Regions from separate parts of the Clostridium oceanicum genome, predicted to be linked through region 2. Evidence: predicted binding sites of a transcription regulator. Region 2 holds the regulator's gene; each other region holds the start of a gene.
What was found. The regulator Rex, encoded in region 2, represses fermentation and respiration genes when NADH is low (regulators of the CRP and FNR family bind a similar motif). The targets are predictions, from matches to a motif close to ATTGTTAANNNNTTAACAAT.
Positions count from the first base shown of each region.

Region 1 (5,477 bases), on a different contig from region 2:
AATCTTATATATAGTTTATTTACTTATAAAAAAAATATATATTTATCAAAATTATATATACTACTAAACAATAAAAAATAGTATATTTTAGAAAACAATCAATTGTTTTTCAAAATATACTATCCTGTCACTGGCTATTTATTTAATTTATTTAATTTATTTAATTTAATAAATTTTATATTTAATAAAAACTTATCTTCTTTTTATTCTTCACCATATATTTTTAAGCTAAAACCTTTGTCTAAAACATATTTAGCATATTCTTTAGCTCCAAATAAAGATAAATCTCTATAATTTCCACATTGAAGATCATTAGCTGCTGGAATTTCTTTAGCTTCTAATACCTGTTTTAATGCAGCTTCTAATCCATCTCTGATCTCTTTTGTATCTTTTTCTCCCCATACAGATAAATAAAACCCTGTTCTGCATCCCATAGGGGATATATCTATTATTCCATCTATATGCTCTCTTAAGAATCCTGCAAGAAGATGTTCAATTCCATGTAATGCTGCTGTAGGAATAGCTTCTTTATTAGGTTGCATAAATCTTAAATCATATTTTGAAACCTTATCTCCTTTTGATCCTTCTAGTGTACAGCATTTTCTAACAAATGGTGCCTTAACTTTTCTATGATCTAATTGAAAGCTTTCAACTTTCTTCATAAAAAACCCCTCCTTAACAAATTAAAAAACTTAAGTTCAAATATTTTTCACCTATATACCTACTATTTCATAAAATATACTATATAGTATTATATTTAGTGTAAAATTAACTAAAATTTATAGCTTATATACAATTATAAATTTTATCACACTATTGCCCCATTAACAACAAGGAGGGGATTTTATGAAACTAAAGTCAAAATTTTTAAGTTTATTTTTATCTATATCTCTTATCCCCATACTACTAGCAGGTTTTATAACACTAGTATTTCTAAGAAATAAAGCTTTTGATAACGGAAAAATTATTTTAGAAAATCAAACCAATTTAGCTGAAAAAACTATTTACAATACTATTTCTACAATAAATAAGTCCAGTGAAGATATAATATTAAATAAACGAGTTATAAACTATGTTAAAAATGTAAATTCTAATAAATCTGATGAAAAATCCAAACTAGAAGCAAAAAATTATTTTTCGAATAAAATAAATATATTAAGTGAATATAATAATATAAAATTATTGGACAAGTCCAATAAGATTTTGATAGATACAAAAGGAAATAGTGAAAATAAAATTTTAAACGCTGACTATATAAATAAGATGACACAAACAAAAAAGATATCTATATCTAAAGGTGAAAAGAGCACTTCTTCAAAAGATTCTATATTTACTTTAGCCATTCCTATATTGGACAAAGCAAATAATATTGAAGCATCTGTTCTTATAGATATCTCCTTAAACAAACTATCAAAAAAATGTATCAATCCTATAAAAATATGCAACACTGGTTATGTATATGTTTTAAATGAAAATGGGAAAATGTTAATGCATAATGATTCTGATAAATTATTAAAAGATTCCTTTTTAAAGATTGATATAAGTAAAGAAGTTTTAAATTCACCAAATGGAACTTCTGAGTATACTTTTGATGGTGAAAAAAAATTAATGTGTTATGTTAAAAATAAAGATTTAAATTGGATATTTGTTGCTACTGTTCCCACATCTGAACTCACAGCTATATTCTCCAAGGTCTTTAAGTTAGTGTTAGCTATATTTATAATAGTTTCTATAGCTTGTACAATTTTTTCTTTACTTTTTAGTAAAAATCTTTCTACTCCTATTAATAAAATCTCTAAATCTCTTTCTAATATTTCTAAAGGTGATTTAACAGTAAAAACAAATGTAAAAAGAAAAGATGAGCTTGGCATTATGACCGCTAAACTAAACTCTACTTTAAAAAATCTAAGAGATTCTTTTATATCTGTAAAATCTACTTCAAATGAAGTTGAAAAAAGCGCTTCTTTTCTTTCTAATGCTGCAACTGAAATGACTAATTCTGCAAATGAAGTTGCTAATGCTATCCAAGAAGTTGCTGAAGGCTCTTCTCACCAAGCAGAAGATCTTATGACCGTATCTAATTCACTTTCAACTTTTACTGATAAAATGGATTCAGTAAAAGAAATGATTAGTAATGTAAATGAAAAAAGTTTAACTACTAAAAAATATGTAGAAGAAGGTAAAGAAAAAATAGATATAATTAATACCTCTATAAATGAGATAAAATCTTCTTTTGAACTTGTTTCTGATAGAGCTTTTAATTTAACAAATACTTTTTCTAAAGTTCATGATATATCCGATTCAATAAATAATATTGCAAAACAAACAAATCTTCTAGCTTTAAATGCCGCAATAGAAGCTGCACGAGCTGGAGAAAATGGTAAAGGATTTGCAGTAGTAGCTGAAGAAATAAGAAAACTTGCTGAACAATCAGGAAATTCATCTGAAGAAATTATTGATCTTATAAAATCAATATCTAAAGAAAGTTCTGAAGTTATAGAAACAAACAAAAATGTTCAAGAACTATTAGATAACCAAACTTCTTTAGTAAATAATACCTTAGATTCTTTTTCTAATATTGTTTCTTCAGTAGAAGACGTAGCACCACTTATAGAAAAAACTCACATTTTCTTTGGTGAAGTAAATGAATCTAAAGAAACAATAATAGAAAAAATTGAAAATATATCTTCTGTAGCAGAAGAAGTCTCTGCATATGCAGAAGAAATTTCTGCATCTTCTGAACAAATGTTAGCTTCTAGTAAAGAAGTTCAAGAACAGGCTTCTAATACAGATGATTCTTCTGAAAAATTAAAAGATAAAGTAAATCAATTTAAAGTAGATTAATAACAAAACTAGTAGAAATAAATTTATTTCTACTAGTTTTTCATTATAATTATATCTTCATTAACAAATACTAAATAAATAACACACTTATTAAGACTAATAAAAGTTCTAAACTTTATGAATTTTTTTAGTTTTAAAATTATTTTTTTAGTGTTATAATTGGTTATAGTTATTTTTTTAACAATCATTACAAATATAAGGGAGTTGATCTTATGTCTCAAATTATTATTTCCCCTAATAAATACATCCAAGGTAATAATGAATTAAACAATCTATATGAATGCGTTAAAACCCTTGGTACTAAGTTCTTAATCATAGCTAGTAGTAATGGAATAAAAAGAACTAAATCTACAATTGAAAAAAGTTTTTCAAAGTCTAATTGTAAATTAGTTTTTGAAGCATTTAATGGAGAATGTTCACAAATTGAAATAGACCGTCTTAAAGATTGCCTAAAATCTAACGATTGTGATGTTGTCATAGGTATTGGCGGTGGTAAAATATTTGATACAGCAAAAGCTGTAGCTTATTACTCTAATACCCCAGTAGTAATAATCCCAACTATAGCATCTACTGATGCTCCTTGTAGCGCACTATCAGTTATATACACAGATAAGGGTGCTTTCGATAAATATTTACTTTTACCTAAAAATCCTGAAGTAGTACTTGTAGATACTTCAATAGTATCTAAAGCTCCAGCAAGACTTTTAATAGCTGGTATGGGTGATGCTTTAGCTACATATTTTGAAGCAAGAGCTTGTGTAAATTCCAAAGCTTCAACTATAGCTGGTGGAACTGCTACTAAAGCTGCCTTTGCCTTAGCAAAACTTTGCTATGAAACTTTACTTAAAGATGGGCTTAAAGCTAAACTTTCTGTAGAAAATAAAATTTCTACTAAAGCTTTAGAAAATATTATAGAAGCAAATACTTATTTAAGTGGAATAGGCTTTGAAAGCTGTGGTCTTGCAGCTGCTCATGCAATACATAATGGATTTACAATTCTTGAAGAATGTCATAATTTATATCATGGCGAAAAAGTAGCCTTTGGAACAATAGTTCAATTAGTTCTTGAAAATAGTCCTTTAGAAGAAATCGAAGAAGTTATAAACTTCTGCTTAAATATGGGACTTCCTACTACTTTAAAAGACATGGGTATTACTGAACTAAAAGAAAAGGATCTTTTAGAAGTTTCTAAAGCTTCTTGTGCAGAAGGTGAAACTATTCACAACATGCCATTTGAAGTTAGTCCTGAAGATGTATCTGCAGCTATTTTAACTGCCGATAAACTTGGTAACTATTATAAAAATTTAAATAAATAAACCTTATCCTTGCTAATGTATTTTCATTTATATAAATACTCTACTACTCATAAAACCTCACAATTAATTTAAATTGTGAGGTTATTACTTTATATATTTATATCAAAAACAAATATCTATATAAATTTATTTTATATTAAAATCTAACATTTTAAATCAAATATTAAAATCACAATACAACATAGCTATTTTAAATACTTTTCTTCAAAAATTTTATATCCTCTATTTCTAAGTTTACAAGCTGGACATTCTCTGCATCCATCTCCTTTTATTCCGTTATAACATGTTAATGTTTCTTTTTTTACTACATCTAAAACACCTAAATCGTAAGCTAATTTCCATGTTTCTGCTTTATCTATCCACATAAGAGGAGTATGTATAACAAATTCATAATCCATAGCTAAGTCTAATGTTGTATTAAGAGATCTTATAAAAACATCTCTACAATCAGGATACCCACTAAAATCACTTTGAGATACACCAGTTATAATATTATTTATTCCTCTTTGCTTTGCAAATACTCCCACAAAAGTTAAAAACAACATATTCCTTCCATCAACAAAAGAATTAGGAAGTGAATCTTTAGGACTATCTTTGTCAACTTTAATATCAACTCTAGTTAAAGAATTAGGAGCTAATTGATTTAATAATCCTAAATCTAAAATATGGTGCTCTACATTATATTTTTTACATATTTCCTTTGCACATTCAAGTTCTAACTTATGTTTTTGATTATAATTAAAAGATACTGCTATAACTTCCTTAAATCTTTTTTTAGCCCAAAACAAACAAGTTGTACTATCTTGTCCTCCACTAAATACTACTATTGCTTTTTCTCTATTCATTTTACACACCCCTTTTATCTTTAGACCATATTATTTTATGAATTTGTATTTGAAATTTAACTTTATTCATGTTATTGTCTTTCATGTAATCTACGATTTTATTTAACTCTATTTTTTCAAAAACAGGACTTATATAAACATTAGTTTTAAAAGTCAAATTATACTTATCTATTATTTTTTTAGTTTTATCTAAATCCTCAATGCTACCTACTACAAATTTGACTACATCATTCCTATTTAAATAATCAAAGTTTGACAAATCCATTTTGTCTTCCATATTACTAGAAGGCAATTTATAATCCATAGTAAACTTAATAGAATCCTTTATGCTTTTAAACTCCTTTAAATTAACACTTCCATTTGTCTCTATTTCTAGACTTAAATTTTCATCACTAGATAACAATTTTAAAAGATCATCTATTCCTTTTTGAAGTAATGGTTCTCCCCCTGTTAATGTAACATTTTTTACTTT
Region 1 is NZ_BAAACG010000019.1:243,673-249,149, forward strand. It holds gene ABDZ71_RS17610 (S-ribosylhomocysteine lyase) at 204-662, opposite strand; gene ABDZ71_RS17615 (methyl-accepting chemotaxis protein) at 847-2,844, shown strand; gene ABDZ71_RS17620 (glycerol dehydrogenase) at 3,057-4,160, shown strand; gene queC (7-cyano-7-deazaguanine synthase QueC) at 4,346-5,005, opposite strand; gene queE (putative 7-carboxy-7-deazaguanine synthase QueE) at 5,007-5,477, opposite strand, start outside.
Region 1: a site for Rex is predicted at 3,010-3,029, ahead of ABDZ71_RS17620 (glycerol dehydrogenase). Genes of this name have one in related genera too.

Region 2 (5,477 bases):
TTAAGTTTGTTCTAGTTAAAAATTCATTTGCTGAGAAAACTCCATTTAAATTTTCTCCATCTATACCCATAAATTTAGGTAATCCAGCTCCTGAACCTACAAAAATAGCTTCAAAGTTTTCTTCATCTACTAATTCTTGTAATGTTACTGTTCTACCTATAATTACATTAGTTTCTATCTTTACGCCTAATTTTTTAACATTTTCTATTTCATGTTTTACAACTGTATCTTTTGGTAATCTAAATTCTGGTATACCATAAACTAAAACTCCACCAGGCTCATGTAAAGCTTCAAAGATAGTTACATCGTATCCTTTTTTAGCTAAATCACCAGCACAAGTAAGTCCAGCAGGACCACTACCGATTACAGCTACTTTTTTATTTTTCTTTGGTTCAGTTTTTGATAAATCTATATCATGTTCTCTAGACCAATCAGCTACAAATCTTTCTAATTTTCCTATAGCTACTGGCTCACCTTTTATTCCAAGAACACATTTACCTTCACATTGGCTTTCTTGAGGACATACTCTACCACATACAGCTGGAAGAGCACTATCTTCTGCTATAACTTGAGCTGCTTTTTCAAATTCTCCATCCTTTACGTGTTTTATGAATCCAGGTATGTTTATAGATACTGGACATTTACTTACACACATAGGATTTTTACAATTTAAACATCTGCTAGCTTCTTTAACAGCCTCTTCTTCTGTATAACCTAAACAAACTTCTTTAAAGTTTTTATTTCTTACATCAGGAGCTTGTTCTGATATTGGTATTCTTTTCATTCTATCCATTAATGATCACCATCCAATCCAATATGACATACATGTCCTTCTTTTCTTTCTTGCTCTTCTAAAGCTTTTTTACCTTCTTCTGTCTTATACATTGTTTGTCTTCTCATAGCTTCATCAAAGTCTACTAAATGTCCATCAAATTCTGGGCCATCAACACAAGCAAATTTAGTTTCTCCACCAACAGTAACTCTGCATGCTCCACACATTCCTGTACCATCTACCATTAATGTATTTAAACTAACTACTGTTTTTATATCATATTTTTTTGTAAGCTTAGTTACAAATTTCATCATGATCATAGGTCCTATAGAGATAACTTCATCATATTTCTTATTTTCTTTTTGTATTAAATCTTCTAATAAATTTGTTACTAAACCTTTGTATCCATATGATCCATCATCAGTTGCAACATATACATTACCGGATACTTTTTTCATTTCATCTTCTAATATTAAGTTTTCTTTAGACTTACATCCTATAATTACATCGGCTTTTATACCATGCTCATCTAACCATTTTACTTGAGGATAAACTGGTGCAGTACCAACTCCTCCTGCGATGAAAATAATTTTTTTCTTCTTTAATTCTTCAAGATCTTCATGAACAAATTCAGAAGGTTGTCCTAGTGGTCCAACAAAATCCGCAAAATAATCTCCAACATTATATGTAGCCATCTTATTTGTAGATGCACCTAATGTTTGGAATACTATAGTAACTGATCCTTCTTCTTTGTCATAGTCACAAATAGTTAGCGGTATTCTTTCTCCTTTTTCATCCATTTTTACAATTATAAATTGTCCTGGTTTTGCAGCTTTTGCTACTCTAACAGCTTCTATCTTCATAAGATATATGTTAGGAGCGACTTCTTGTTTTTCTAAAATTTTGTACATACCCTTATTCCCCCGTGAATAAAATAATTTTATAACAATTAAATTATAACACAAAATACGAAAAATTTTTTAAAAATTATTTATATTTTGTATTTTCTAGATATATTTCATAATATTTTAAAATATTCCATAGTAATATGCAAAAAACTCCCTTTAAATTATTAAAGAGAGTTTTTTTAAGTTTTTTCAATTGTTAATACTATAACGATAAAGAACTAAGATATACTTTTTAGTTTTTATTTATTAAACAAGTTAATGTTAATAAACTATCGCTTAAGTGTACGTTTTCCACTACAACGTTATCCGGTACCGATAAATCAACTGGTGCAAAGTTCCAAATACCTTTTACTCCATTTTTAACAAAAATGTCACATACTTTTTGTGCATTTGTACTAGGAACACTTATTATTCCTATGTCTATAGAATTTTCTTGTAGGTATTCTGATAAATAATCAATATCATGTATCTCTATTTCTCTTATCTTAAGTCCTGTAAGTTTAGGATTTGCATCAAATAAAGCCTTTAAATTAAATCCTAACTTTTCAAATCTAGTATAGTTAGCTAACGCCTGTCCTATGTTACCTGCTCCAATTATCACAATATTATATGAATCTGACAATCCTAATATATTACTTATTTGACGATATAATTCGCTAACATTATATCCGTATCCTTGTTGGCCAAAATCGCCAAAGCAATTTAAATCTTGTCTTATTTGTGATGCTGTAAAACCAATTTTTTCACTAAGCTCTTTTGATGATATTCTATCCACATCATTGTTTAAAAGCTCTTGTAAATATCTATGATATTTAGGTAACCTTCTGATAACTGCCATTGAAATATTCTTTTTCTTTTCCATTACTACACCCCTTAATATCATCCTTTACAGTTTCTCTTATATATATTGTACCATATATTTTATAATTATACATTAATACTTCAAAATACCTTACTTATATATTATATTATTTATATCAAAAAAATCAAATATAAAAGTTTAATACTACACAATACTTCTATTCCATAGTAAAATAATATTTGTTAAGGAAGGTGAAACTGATGATAATATTAAGCTGTAAAAATTTAACTAAAATGTTTGGTATTGATTTAATTTTAGATAAAATAAGTTTTAATATAAATGAAGGAGATAAAGTTGGTCTTATAGGTCCAAATGGAGCTGGTAAATCCACTCTATTTAAAATATTAACAAATAATATGACTCAAGATAGTGGTGAAATTTTTCTAGACAAAAGTAAAACTGTAGGATATCTAGCTCAGCATTTATCTTTAGACTCTAATAATTCTATATATGAAGAAACTTTAACAGTATTTAATAAATTAATTAAGCTTGAAAATAAAATATCTGAACTAGAAAATTTAATGAATGAACCTTATGATGAATCTAAAAAAGATTATCATGAAAAAATAATAAAAGATTATACAACATATACAGATTTATATGTAAATAGAGGTGGTTATACTTATAAAGGAGAAATAAATCGTGTTTTAACAGGTCTTGGCTTTTCAGAAAAAGATTTTGATAAAAAAATAAGTATACTAAGTGGTGGTCAAAAAACTAGAGTTGCTTTATGTAAACTACTATTAAGAAATCCTGATGTGCTACTTTTAGATGAACCTACCAATCATCTAGACTTAGATGCTATAAGTTGGCTTGAAGAATATATAACTGCCTATAGAGGAACTGTATTAGTAATATCTCACGATAGATATTTCCTTGATAAAACTACAAATACAACTTTTGAGATTATAAATAAGCATTTGCATACTTATAATGGAAACTATTCTAAATTCATAGAACTTAGAAAAAAAGAATATGAAGCTGAATTAAAAGCTTATAATATTCAACAAGCAGAAATTAAAAGACAAGAAAAAATAATTGAAAAATATAAATCTTTTAATAGAGAAAAAAGTGTAAAAGCTGCTGAAAGCAGACAAAAGAGTTTAGATAAAATGGAAAAACTAGATTCTCCAGATAAAGAACCAGACTCTGTAAATCTTAAATTCGAAACTCAAATTAGAAGCGGAAATGATGTACTGCATATAGAAAATCTTTCTAAAAGATATGGAGAAAAATTATTATTTGAAAATATAGATATTGATATTAAAAGAAGTGAAAAAATCGCTTTAATCGGTGAAAACGGTAGAGGTAAAACAACTCTTTTTAAGATAATTATGGATAATTTACCTAAAGACTCTGGAATAAAAGTTGTTGGTAAAAATGTATTTATAGGGTATTATGACCAAGAACAATCTGACTTAGATGAAAATAAAACTATTATAGACGAAGTATGGGATTCTTTCCCTAAAATGACTACAACAGAAATCAGAAATGCTCTAGCAGCTTTTCTTTTCACTGGAGATGATGTATTTAAAAAAATACACTCTTTAAGCGGTGGAGAAAAATGTAAAATAAATCTACTAAAACTTATGTTATCAAAATCTAATTTTCTATTATTAGATGAACCTACTAATCATTTAGATATTATGTCTCGTGAAGCTCTTGAATCTGCTATATTAAACTATAACGGTACAGTACTTGTAATATCTCATGATAGATATTTTTTAAATAAAGTTATAAATAAAATATATGAATTAAATATAGATGGTATAAATCAATTTTTAGGTAATTACGATTACTACATTCATAAAAAAAATAATCCTAATAGATTTGAATGTGAAACAATAGAAGATGACTCTTCTTGTAGAAAAACTAAAACTCAAATTCAGCATGAAAAGAAAAAGAAAAGAGAACTAAAAAAACAAGAAAAAGAAAAAAAATTAAAAATCAAAAATTTAGAAAGTGATATAGAAAATTTAGAAAGTGATATAGAAAGTTTACAACAGCAGCTTTGCTTAGAAGAAGTATATTCAAATCCTGATAAAAGTGAAAAAATAAATAAAGAAATATTAGAAAAACAAAATTTATTAGAAGAATCTTATTCAAAATGGGAAGAATATATGTAAAAAATTATTTTTTAAAGCATATAAAAATACTATTAATATTATTAATTTCTATAATATTAATAGTATTTTCATTATACAAAATCTAAATTCACATTACTTTTTTATAATAAAAATTGTAAACCTACCTACTTATATATATTAGTAGCATAAATATTAAAATTTAAAATATTTCTCTTCCCCTTAAATTGCTTCAAAATTATATATGAAGAACTTTCTTTATCTTTTTTACATTATTCCTACTTATAGGTATTTCTGATCTTTCATTATTTTTCATTATTATCTTATAAGTCCCATTAAACCATGAATATAATTCCATTATATTATCAATATTAACTATATAACTTCTATGAGTTCTAAAAAAATCAGTCTTACTTTCTATTTCCTTTAAAGTATTATGAGTAATATATTCTTCACAATTAGTCTTAACATAAGTTTTATCCCCCATTGTATAACAATAAAATATATCATTTGTATCTATTAATATTATTTTTCCATTATGTTCACAGGGTATTTTTTTAAAGGCTTCTTTCTCTTTTTCTAATTTATACAATATTTCATTTAAAACTTCTGGTACTTTTTCTATAGATTGATTTTTACTTTCTATTTTTTCTTTTAATCTATTTATAGTCATATCTATTCTTTTATCATCAAAGGGCTTAAGAATATAATCTAAAGCTTCTACTTCAAAAGCATTAACAGCATATTCTTCATATGCAGTTATAAATATTATTTCTATATCTTTATTATATTTTTTTATTTTTCTTGAAACATCCAATCCATTTTCTAAAGGCATATTTATATCTAAAAAA
Region 2 is NZ_BAAACG010000003.1:57,743-63,219, forward strand. It holds gene gltA (NADPH-dependent glutamate synthase) at 1-793, opposite strand, end outside; gene ABDZ71_RS02040 (sulfide/dihydroorotate dehydrogenase-like FAD/NAD-binding protein) at 793-1,683, opposite strand; gene ABDZ71_RS02045 (redox-sensing transcriptional repressor Rex) at 1,913-2,542, opposite strand; gene abc-f (ribosomal protection-like ABC-F family protein) at 2,743-4,668, shown strand; gene ABDZ71_RS02055 (LytR/AlgR family response regulator transcription factor) at 4,865-5,477, opposite strand, start outside.

Region 3 (5,477 bases), on a different contig from region 2:
GGGAGATGATAAAGAAGGGGGATAAAGTTAAAATTATAGATGTAAAAAGGAACAGGCTTATAATAGAAAAAGTTAAGGAGTGATATAAATGAATATAATTTTAATAGTTTTATTTGTACTAATTATAGTTAGTTTAATATTTTCCATAAAAATAGTAAATACAGGATATGTTTATGTAATTGAGAGGCTTGGTAAATATCATAGAACTTTAGAAGCAGGATGGCATTTTATAATACCTTTTGTTGATTTTGTTAGAAAGAAAATATCTAAAAAACAACAAATATTAGATATTGAACCACAGGGTGTTATTACAGAGGATAATGTTAATATATCAATAGATAATGTTATATTTTATAGAATAATGAATTCTAAAGATGCAACTTATAATATAGAAGATTATAAATCAGGTATAGTGTATTCAACTATAACTAATATGAGAAATATAGTGGGTAATATGTCTTTAGATGAAGTATTATCTGGTAGAGATAGAATTAATGCTAAATTACTTGAACAAATAGATGAGATAACAGATGATTACGGAATAAAAATATTATCTGTAGAAATAAAAAATATAAATCCACCAAGAGAAATACAAGATGCTATGGAAAAACAAATGAAAGCAGAAAGAGATAAGAGAGCTGCAATACTTCAAGCTGAGGGAGAAAAACAATCTCAAATTGCAAGAGCAGAAGGACAAAAACAATCTAAAATATTACAAGCTGAAGCGGAAAAAGAAGCTAATATAAGAAGAGCAGAAGGACTTAGAGAATCTCAACTTTTAGAAGCAGAAGGTAAAGCTAAGGCTATAGAAAAAATAGCAGAAGCAGATTCTAAAGCTATAGATAAAGTTAATAGATCTATAATAGAATCTGGTACTGATGAAACAGTAATAGCTTTAAAACAAGTAGAAGCATTAAAAGAAATGGCAAATAATCCTGCAAATAAGCTTATATTACCTAATGAAACTTTATCATCTTTAGGAAGTATAGCAGCTATAGGAGATTTATTAAAAAAAGATAAAAAAGAAAAATAATTTTAATTTATTGTTAAAATAAAGCATTTGTTAATATAATTTGATTTTTGTTTTAATGTTAATAATATATTTTATGTACCTGAGGCATTATTGCTTCAGGTATTTTGCTTGGAGGTAAAGACTGTGTTTAGTGTTGTTTTTATTTTTATTATAATTGTAATAATTTGTGGTTATATTGGTTTTAAATTTTCTAATATAGTATTATATCCTAATACTAGAACTATAAAAGAAACATATGATAAAGAAGTTCAGTGTGGAAGAATAATTGAAAAAGATTTTAATAATTTAAAAAAAGAGGAAATAAAAATAAAGTCCCCCTATGGATATGAGTTATATGGATTATATATTCCAGCAAAAGAAAAATCTTTTAAGACAATAATAATATGTCATGGTATTAAATGTACATTATATAACTCTGTTAAGTATATGGATTTATTTATTAATAGAGGTTTTAATATATTATTATATGAACATAGAAATCATGGGAGAAGTGGAGGAACTAATACTACTTTTGGATATTATGAAAAGCATGATTTAAAAGCTTGGACAGATTGGATTTATGAAAAAAATGGAGAAGATTCTATTGTAGGTACTTTTGGAGAATCAATGGGAGCATCTATTGTGCTTCAAAATTTAGATATAGATAAAAGAGTTAAATTCTGTATAGAAGACTGTGGATATTCTGATATGGAAGAAATATTAAAGGTAAGATTAAAGGAAGATCTTAAACTTCCTGTATTTCCTTTTTTAATTTTAGCTAGGATAGTTAGTAAAATAAGAACAGGTATTAGTTTTAAAGAAGTATCTCCTATAAATAGTGTTAAGAATTCAAAGGTTCCTATACTTTTTATACATGGTAAAAAAGATGGATATGTTCCTAGTAGTATGGCTGTAGATATGTATAACAAAAAAAGTAAGGGGATAAGGAAGATATATATGCCTATTAATGCTGATCATGCACAATCTTATAGCAAAAATAGACATGAATATGATAAAGTAGTAAAAGAATTTTTAGAAGATATATACTTATATTAAAGATTATATGTGGATATAATACAATATTTAACAATTTATAATAATAATTGTTAAAAAAATATGAACTAAAAATTAATACTAGTAAAATGTTTAATTCAAAACCTTAAAAAATAATAAAATTAATAATAAATTAGCTTTAAATTTAATATTGTATTAAATTTAAAGCTAATTTATTATTAAAATGATTTTACAGAAAATTGACTAAATTTTTTCTCGGTGTTATTATAGAGAAAACAGGGGGTATATAAAATGATGAATCCAGAAGATTACATTGAAAAAGTAGAGAATTCTTATAAAACACATTTTCAAATTAAAAAAGATTTAAATTTTTCTAGAGAAAACTTAGATTTATTTGCTAAATGTAAAATTGTTAATATAAGAAGTATGATTACAGAAAAAGACATAATAGATTCTTTTGAAACTAATGAATATTGTTTTGTTAAAGATGTTGAATCTGTTTCAGAAGAATTTTTGCAAAGGTTTTCTAATATGCTTGTAAAAGCAGAGGATGAATATGTTGTACCTCACAAAGATCATAAAAGTTCTTATATAACTGGAATTATAGTTTCTAAAACTCCCGTAGATGAAAAAATGAAGAATTATGTTAAAAAGTTTAAATTTGCTAAAGCTTATAAATTTTATTGGTACGGGTGGTGTGACATCCGTTTAGTGCTAGTAGACCTAGCAAATGAGCAAGTTGTAACTAATAAAGCAGGTAAAATTGTTAGAAAAGTGTATCAAAAACACTTTAATAAAAATTAAGGAGGGGTTGTTTTGAACTCATTAGTCTTACTTTTAACAGGTATTATTTTATTTTTTATAGCTTACCTAACTTATGGCAGATGGTTAGCCAAACACTGGGGTGTAGATGTTAATAAAAAAACTCCAGCACATACAAAGTTTGACAACGTGGATTATTGTCCAGCAGATGCTAAGGTATTACTTGGTCATCACTTTTCATCGATAGCAGGGGCAGGACCTATAGCAGGACCAATACAAGCAGCTATATTTGGTTGGGTGCCTGTAATGCTTTGGATCTTAATTGGTAGTATATTTATAGGAGGAGTTCATGATTTTGGATCATTATTTGCATCTATAAGACATGGAGGAAATTCTATAGGTGAAATTATTCATGCTAATATAGGACAAAAGGGTAAAAAATTATTTAATGTTTTTGCATGGGTTACTTTAGTTTTAGTTGTTGCTGCATTTACGGATATATGTGCTTCCACATTTGCTTTTGATCCTTCAAAACCAAACGTATTAGTAGGAGCTCAAGCAGGAACTGCATCAATACTTTTTATATTACTTGCTATGGTTTTTGGATTTCTTGTATATAGAAGAAATGCACCTTTAAGTATAGCTACAGTATTTGGCGTTGCTTTACTTTTCTTATGTATATACTTAGGATATACATTCCCAGTATTAAAATTAAGTAAACTTCAATGGCAAATAATATTATTAATATATATCACAGTAGCATCTACTATGCCAGTGTGGTTATTATTACAGCCTAGAGATTATTTATGTTCATTCTTACTTTATGCAATGCTTATAGGATCATTTATAGGTATATTAGTACTTCATCCTACAATGAAGTTAGCTCCAGTAACATCTTTTAATGTTAAAGGGCAAACCTTATTCCCATTCTTATTTGTTACTGTTGCTTGCGGTGCTGTATCAGGTTTCCATTCACTTGTAAGTTCAGGAACTTCATCTAAACAATTAAACTCTGAAAAAGATGCTCAATTAATAGGATATGGTTCAATGCTTATAGAAGGTATAGTTGCTATTATAGCATTAATTTCTGTTGGATATGTAATGAAAGCAGAAGGAACACCAGCGGCTATATTTGCTAGTGGAACAGCAACTTTTATGAATAGTTTTGGATTACCACTTGAAGTTGGTAAAGTATTTGTAATATTGTCTTTCTCAGCATTTGCTTTAACAAGTTTAGATACTGCAACTAGAATAGGAAGATATATATTCCAAGAGTTCTTTGAAGTAAAAGAAGATGGAACAAGATCTCCACTTGCTAATATGTATGTATCTACAATAATTACAGTGTTATGTTCACTTGGATTGATATTATATGGATACAAGAAAATATGGCCAATATTTGGATCAGCAAACCAATTATTAGCAGGACTTGCATTATTGTCATTAACAGCATGGCTTGCAAGAAGAGGAAAGAAGACAATAATGATAGTAATACCAATGGTATTTATGTTTGCAGTTACTCTTTCAGCATTATTCTTAATTATAAAATCTTATCTATTTGGAGCAAAACCAAATTATATATTAGGAGTAATGGCCATAATTTTATTCATCCTTGCATTAGTTCTTATTGGTGAAGCTTATAAAACATTAAAAGGATTAGGAAAAGATGGTAACAAAAGTATAAAAGCTTAAAATAATAAATAAGCAGTTTCAAATAAATTTTGAAACTGCTTATTATTTATTTAAATGTATTTAAATATAGTATTAATGTTAAACTTATACTTATTGAAATATTTATTTATATATTTAGTTATTTATATATAGCTAGATTTTAAAATTTAAATTTTAAATTAAAATATTTTTTATGAATTTTTATGAAATAGTATGCTTTTTATTAAAATACACAAATAGAGGCATTTTAATTAGTATTATTTATTTTAGTTATTATTATATTTTATGGTAAGTTAGGAAATAAAAATAGTAATAATAAGTTATACAAAGGTTAAAATAATAGTGTAGAAAAATTAATGATTTAAGATTAAATGTTTATTAAAATCAAAGCATTCTTAATGATAATAATATTTTCTCATTGTAGATTCATATTATATTAGAGGAGTATGTTAAGATTTTAATCTAGCGGATAGTTAAAAATAAAATGTTAACTAGATGAAGCTTATTATTATGTTTAATCTAATTATTAATATTTTTTACAAATTCTATATATAGAACAATGACAGGTGCAGATCACACCTGTCCATTTATTTTTACAATTAAGTTATAAATAAGTTGTAGATATCTTATTGCAAAAATTTTTCATATAATATAAATAAATATAAAGTTTATATATTTATTTAATTAAATTTTTAGATTTTAAAAATTCTTTTGCAACATTTTCAGGAGTTTGATTTAATTTATCTACTTTGTAATTCATTTCTATCATTTCTTCATTTGAAATATTATTACCTAATTTATTTAAAAGTTCTTTTAATTCAGGGTGTTTTTTTAGAGTATCGTTTCTTATTATAGGAGCAGCATAATAAGGTGGAAACAATTTTTTATCATCTTCTAATACTTTTAAATTAAATGCTTTTAAAAGTCCTTCTGTAGAAAAAGCATTTGTAACATCTATTTTTCTATTATTTAAAGAGGCATATCTTAAACCACCATCAATAGCCTTAACACTTTTAAA
Region 3 is NZ_BAAACG010000008.1:654,715-660,191, reverse strand. It holds gene ABDZ71_RS09135 (NfeD family protein) at 1-83, shown strand, start outside; gene ABDZ71_RS09130 (SPFH domain-containing protein) at 89-1,033, shown strand; gene ABDZ71_RS09125 (alpha/beta hydrolase) at 1,157-2,068, shown strand; gene ABDZ71_RS09120 (DUF8052 family protein) at 2,318-2,830, shown strand; gene ABDZ71_RS09115 (carbon starvation CstA family protein) at 2,843-4,480, shown strand; gene ABDZ71_RS09110 (ABC transporter permease/substrate-binding protein) at 5,136-5,477, opposite strand, start outside.
Region 3: a site for Rex is predicted at 2,115-2,134, ahead of ABDZ71_RS09120 (DUF8052 family protein). Genes of this name have one in related genera too.